Regions from separate parts of the Pueribacillus theae genome, predicted to be linked through region 3. Evidence: predicted binding sites of a transcription regulator. Region 3 holds the regulator's gene; each other region holds the start of a gene.
The links. The regulator LexA, encoded in region 3, represses DNA repair genes until DNA is damaged. The targets are predictions, from matches to a motif close to CGAACATATGTTCG.

Region 1 (2,279 bases), on a different contig from region 3:
GATTGAAAGTTCCCACCTATGCTTAAGTCTGGAGCCTGACCCCTAAAGATAACCACCTGATCCATATTTTCTTTCGTCTTTTTCCATATATTCTTTCTGTCTACCCAATCTGCCCCGAAACGCCCCTACGCAAAATTATCCCGTTTTACTTATTCTGCATAAGTGAAGAATCCCTTTTTAAACCTTATGAAAAAGCATCTATAATTCGTGCAAAATCAATCCATTCGCATTCCCCGTTATTTTCAAGCCTTAGCTTTTTAAGCTGTAAATCTACATTCACAATGATTCCGGTTTTATGTTGATCCTGATCTTCGCCAAAAACAGTTAAAGTAATTGGGGCACTGGCTTGGTAAGAATATTGAATGACAGCAGATATCTCATCCAACTGCTGTTCATCTAAATTGGGTTTTGGTTTTTTTAGGGACTCTTTACGGTGTTTTTGCAGCATCGTGACATGCTCAGGCAGCATCATTCTGCTACCTTCCCACATAAGGTTAAATCCAGGTGTGGTTTTCGAAGGTTTAAATGTCATGAGGCATTCACCTTCCTCATTCCTAAAATATTTTTAATTAAAAAAGAACGCACCTTCCGTTTCGCGTAGCAATATGCTATGATCCTTTCATTTTCTTCTGAAATGATGCGAATCCACCGTTGGCTTAACTCGCCATAGCGATCAATATAGATAATTTCAATGATTTCCCCTTGGCGAAAACCCAAGGCAATCCCTCCCTGTTGTGAAGCATTCTTACACATATTATATGCGAACATCAGTTCTTTAACACTGGTAATTAAAGTAAAAGCTGTTCCTTTTTTTGCTTGCCTCCCCATATGGTGCAAAAAGAACGCGTTATCGCTTTTTCTGTTTACAGCAATTTCCATTGAATATAAAACATATGTTTGCATATAATAGGTTTAAAAGGAACACATGTTCCTGATGTTTCCAATAAAGAGAGCAGGGTTTTATTATGATGGAAAATAGGCACATTTTTCTTGTTGATATGCAATCTTTCTATGCTTCAGTTGAAAAAATGGATAACCCATCCTTAAATGATAAGCCTGTTATCGTTTCCGGCGATCCGGAAAGGCGAAGCGGTGTCGTACTGGCAGCCTGCCCGCTTGCGAAAAAATATGGGGTGCAAAATGCTGAAAGACTGTGGGAAGCGCAGCAAAAATGCCCGCAGGCAACGATTGTCCGTCCGCGAATGCAGCGCTATCTTGATGTTTCATACGAAATTACCAAAATGCTGGAAACATTTACTGACCTTGTTGAGCCTTATTCAGTTGATGAGCAATTTCTTGACGTTACACGAAGCCAGCGCTTTTTCGGCGAGCCATTTGAAATTGCGGAAAAAATAAAAATTGCCATTGAACAGGGTGAAGAGACAAAGGGGATTAAAGCAAGGATTGGCATCGGGCCAAATAAGGTTCTCGCCAAGATGGCTTGTGATAATTTTGCGAAAAAAAATCCCAAAGGCATCTTTCGGTTGGATGAAACGAACCTAAAGAAAGACTTATGGCCGCTGCCTATTGGAAAAATGTTCGGTGTAGGCTCCCGAATGGAAAAACATTTGCAAAGAATGGGGATACGCCAAATTGGACATTTAGCCAACTTTCCATTACAAAAACTTAAGCGGCGATGGGGCATTAATGGCCAAGTGCTCTGGCTTACCGCGAATGGGATTGACTACTCCCCTGTCACATTGAAAACATATGAGCAACAAAAAGCCGTTGGCCACCATATGACATTGCCGCGCGATTACCGGAAGCTGGATGATATTAAAGTGGTTTTGCTTGAACTAAGTGAAGAGGTTGCACGCCGGGCCCGCACAAAAAATTATCGCGGCTCGACTGTTTCAATCAGCGTCAGAGGCGCCGATTTCGATTTTCCGACTAGACTGAACCGGCAGGTGAAACTTTTATCTCCTACAAATGACGGAATGACCATTTTCAAAGCGGCTTTCCAATTGTTTTGCCAGCATTGGGATCGGCTTCCGATCCGGAGTGCCGGGGTTGCGCTGTCACAGCTTCAGCCGGCGTCGGCTCTCCAGCTTGGATTATTTGATTTCGATGCTGTGCTTAAAAGAGAAAGCCTGAATAGCGCCATTGATGCGATTTATCAAAAATACGGCGCGTCCTCTATCGTTCGCGCCTCGTCTCTTACAGATGCCGGGCAAGCGTTCGAACGAGCGAAAAAGATTGGGGGGCATTATAAATGACAGAAGTCAGATGTCAGCGGCCGGAAGCCAGATCTGTTTAAATTTAGGAGGTTTTTTACCGCT
Region 2 (2,279 bases), on a different contig from region 3:
ATGACAGGCCTTTCCGGTTTGCCGAACAAAATAACGGCATCATGGTTTTAAGCATTATCCCAAAAACACCCGCTTCTGAGATGAATCTACAAGCAGGTGAAATCATCCGAAAGGTGAATGGCATAAGCATCCGTAGCGCTGCAGAATTTTATCAAGCGCTGCAGCAGTCGAATGCAGCTTTTTGCAAGTTGGAAGTCGTTGATGAGAATGGGGAGGTGCGCTTTGAACAGCGCGCACTCTATCATGATGAGCATCATGAACTTGGATTGATTTTCGTAGATGAATCCAGGGAGTTTAATTAAAACATGTTAGAAATCATAATATATCCACGGTATTTAGGAACAATAAAGATACAACAGGAGATAAAGCGAGGATTATTATGAAAAAGGTTGCGATGTTGTTAGTATGTTTTTTGGTCTTAATTCTGCCATCACAAGTTTTTGCCGTGAGAAACGTACCGATCTTAGTTTATCATTCAATCGACGAGTTTAGTGGCCATGGCTCGAAGGAGTTATACGTAACCCCGGAGAATTTTGAGAAACAAATGAATTATTTGCGTGAGCATGGTTTTACATTATTAACTTTTGAGCAATGGTATGAAATTGATAAAGTAAACAAACCTATTTTCATCACCTTTGACGATGGATACAAAAACAATCTGAATGCATTTGCCATCTTTCAAAAACTAAAAAACGAAAGTTTTAAACCAGCAGGTACCATTTTTGTAATTTCAGACTTCATCGGCCGCTCCAATCGATTATCGAAATCGGATTTAAAAATGCTGGCTAATTCGGGCTTATTCTCAATCCAGTCTCATACGGCCACACATCCTGATTTGACGAAAATCAAAAATTACAAATATGAATTAAAAGAGTCCAGAGATCACATTCAACAAATAACGGAAAAGCCAGTTATTGCCCTTGCGTATCCGTACGGAGACTTCAATGAAAAGGTTATAGAAGAAACGAAAAAATACTATTTGTTTGGATTGACGACAACGCCTGAACTATTTTCCGAAAAGGGCACGAAAGACGAACGCTATCTTTTACCAAGAATTTATATTAAATATTCAACAACTCTTGACGAATTTTCGAAGATCGTTGAAGGAGGTTAACGCGGTTACTTTAAAGGTAATCGCTTTTTCTGTGTTTATTTCTTTTTTCGATTAAAGTTTCATGCCGGGCTATGTTGCCTTATTAGGATACAAATTCCATTCGTTATTGAAATAATTGTTTATGGATTACGTGAGGAGAGGGTTAGCCGGAAATTGATCCCGAATACCAGTTCGTTTTATTTGCTTTGGATCAGTGCTTTCGTGGTATAATTGCCTTACATTAAATGTTTTTGATGGGGGTTTACCGTGAACAATACATTTGAACTTGTATCAAAATACAAACCCGAGGGAGATCAGCCGAAAGCGATTGAAAAGCTTGTCGAAGGGGTCAATCAAGGCAAACGCTATCAAACGCTTCTTGGTGCGACAGGAACGGGCAAGACGTTCACAATGTCAAATGTCATACAAGAAGTGAATAAACCAACTTTAATCATCGCACACAACAAAACGCTTGCGGGCCAGCTGTACAGTGAGTTTAAAGAGTTTTTTCCGAATAATGCGGTTGAATACTTTGTCAGCTATTACGACTACTATCAGCCTGAAGCGTATGTGCCGCAATCGGATACGTATATCGAGAAGGACGCAAGCATCAATGATGAAATTGATAAGCTTCGCCACTCTGCGACAAGTTCACTATTTGAACGAAATGATGTGATTATTGTCGCAAGTGTGTCGTGTATTTACGGTTTAGGTTCACCGGAAGAATACCGAGAGCTCGTTCTTTCGATTCGAACCGGCATGGAAAAGGACCGCAATCAACTTCTACGTGAACTTGTTGACATCCAATATGCCAGAAATGATATAAATTTTACGCGCGGGACGTTTCGAGTTCGTGGCGATATTGTTGAAGTGTTCCCGGCTTCCCGGGATGAGCGCTGCATTCGAATTGAATTTTTCGGCGATGAGATTGATCGAATCACTGAAGTTGATGCACTGACAGGTGAAATTCTTGGCCAGCGTGATCATGTCGCCATCTTTCCGGCATCCCACTTCGTTACCCGTGAAGAAAAAATGAGAATCGCTATTGAACGGATTGAGGCAGAGCTGGAGGAACGCCTTCAAGTGTTGAAGGCGGAGAATAAGCTGCTTGAAGCACAGCGTTTGGAACAGCGGACACGCTACGATATCGAAATGATGAAAGAGATGGGTTTTTGTTCGGGAATTG
Region 3 (2,279 bases):
TTCAGAAAAACTTCGTTACAAAAACGCGGATGAAATATATGATTAAAGCTATATTTGTGGATTAAAATTCTTAGGTTCATCTCATATATTATAATTTTTCGGGTTTAAAATGTCCGAAATAAACGCCACAAATTTCCGCCTTATTAAAAGGAACATTGATCGTCCTGTAATTTGGATTTTCTGAAACAAGACTAAACATCGGAAAGTTAGAAGACCAGGTTATCCGTTTTATCATCCCTTCCTCATTGCCTGTTATGCTAACAGCAGCAATTTGCCCGTTATATTCAGGGTGATCTAATGAACGCATATAAATGATATCGCCATCGTCTATACCCGCCCTCGCCATTGAATCCCCTTTCATTTTAAGTGCATAATCAGGCTGTGTCCCGTCGGAAAAAGGGTAATAAATATATTTTTCGATATTGGCTGCATTTAACAGCTCAATATGAGGTTTAACCTCATAAAGAAGAGGGATAGGGGAGGGGGAAGATTGATTATTTTGTTTTTCTAAACTTGAACGGGTTGACTCGTTCGTTTCTCTAAGCGCCTCTAAATCGATAAGCCCGGCTTTATCCAAAAGATCATAAATATTAAGCTCATAGGCATCCGCAATTTTTTTTAAGGAATTTATTGAAGGGATGACTTTTTTTCCTGTTTTTCGATTAATGCCTAGCTCTAAATCTCTAATATAAGAATGGCCAAGCCCACTTTTGCTCGCAGCTTCTCTTAAGGACAAATTCTTTTCTTTCCTTACTGCTTCTAAAAACGTTCCTAGCACATTTTCCATCCTAGAATCACCTGCCAATCAATTAAATCAATTGTACACTATACAACACATTATATAAACAAAAACATTGAACGTAAAACAACACAAGGTAAGACAGAAATACAACACACGAAACGTTTGTGTATTGTATAAAATACATCCGATGAATATAAAAAGACCATCCAAATGTTGAACAGTCTTTTTATACATTGCTAAATTTTTGTGTGTTAAGCGAGAGAACGAAATACACCAATTACTTTGCCTAAAATCGTACAATTTTTTAATATAATTGGCTTCATGGCAGAGTTTTCCGGCTGGAGGCGGATAAAATTCTTTTCTTTGAAAAAACGCTTCACAGTAGCTTCATTTTCCTCTGTCATGGCAACAACAATATCACCGTTATCTGCTGTAGCCTGCTGTTTAACGATAACGTAATCCTTATCATAAATGCCCGCTTCGATCATGCTTTCCCCATCTACCACAAGTATAAACATCGGATCATGGCTGGAGAAATGCTTAGGCAAAGGAAAGAAATCCTCTACATTTTCGACAGCTGTAATTGGTTGGCCGGCTGTTACTTTTCCGATGATTGGAACATTAATGCTTTCAACCTTTGGCAATTTGTCTCTTCTGTCAATAATTTCAATTGCTCTAGGCTTTGTAGGATCGCGTCTAATTAAGCCTTTCTTCTCAAGCCTTGCCAAATGGCCGTGGACTGTTGAACTTGAGGCAAGCCCTACCGCTTCTCCAATTTCCCTAACTGATGGGGGATATCCTTTTGTATTTACTTCTTCTTTTATAAAATCTAAAATCGCTTGCTGCCTTGTAGATAATTTTAACATCATTGCACCTCGCTCATTATACTGTTATTTAAAATTATATCAGATAATGCCCTTCGCTACAAACATAAGTTCGAGTTGTATTCGTTATTAAGGAAAATCTTTTTTCCATATGTTAAAATAAAGCGGAGTTTTCCAAGATGTGAGGAGTTGAAAATAGAATTGAAATCGGAATTAAATCGCATAAATGAACTGGCAAAGAAAGCGAAAACAGAAGGTTTAACAGATAAAGAAAAAATTGAACAAAAGGAGCTTCGTGGACAGTACCTAAAGAGGTTTCGCAGCGCTTTTGAAAAACATCTTCACGGATTAACGGTTGTTGACGAGTTGGGAAACGACGTAACACCGGAAAAACTTAAAAAAAGCAAAAAACGTAGACATAAGCATTAATTGTTAAAAAGTTAGCTTGTATAAAGCGGATTTAATTACTATTATAAAGAGAGACTTCAAACAATGCGGGATAGAAGGAGTAGATAGATGAAATGGAAAATCAATTGGATGCGGCAGCAATAAATACAATCCGGACACTTTCTATCGATGCGATCGAACGTGCCAATTCCGGTCATCCGGGTTTGCCGATGGGGGCAGCGCCGATGGCCTATGCACTTTGGTCTAAAATAATGAATCACAATCCAGCAAATCCGGAATGGTTTAACAGAGATCGTTTTGTATTG

Region 1: a site for LexA is predicted at 887-900, ahead of DCC39_RS04360 (DNA polymerase IV). Genes of this name have one in related genera too.
Region 2: a site for LexA is predicted at 1,275-1,288, ahead of uvrB (excinuclease ABC subunit UvrB). Genes of this name have one in related genera too.

The regions. Positions count from the first base shown of each region.
Region 1 is NZ_QCZG01000006.1:18,873-21,151, forward strand. It holds gene DCC39_RS04350 (YolD-like family protein) at 185-532, opposite strand; gene DCC39_RS19005 (hypothetical protein) at 529-717, opposite strand; gene DCC39_RS04360 (DNA polymerase IV) at 969-2,216, shown strand; gene DCC39_RS04365 (phosphatase PAP2 family protein) at 2,272-2,279, opposite strand, start outside.
Region 2 is NZ_QCZG01000007.1:62,232-64,510, reverse strand. It holds gene DCC39_RS05145 (PDZ domain-containing protein) at 1-302, shown strand, start outside; gene DCC39_RS05140 (polysaccharide deacetylase family protein) at 380-1,114, shown strand; gene uvrB (excinuclease ABC subunit UvrB) at 1,361-2,279, shown strand, end outside.
Region 3 is NZ_QCZG01000002.1:163,764-166,042, reverse strand. It holds gene DCC39_RS19035 (hypothetical protein) at 1-46, shown strand, start outside; gene DCC39_RS02260 (helix-turn-helix domain-containing protein) at 89-787, opposite strand; gene lexA (transcriptional repressor LexA) at 994-1,608, opposite strand; gene DCC39_RS02250 (DUF896 domain-containing protein) at 1,768-1,995, shown strand; gene tkt (transketolase) at 2,088-2,279, shown strand, end outside.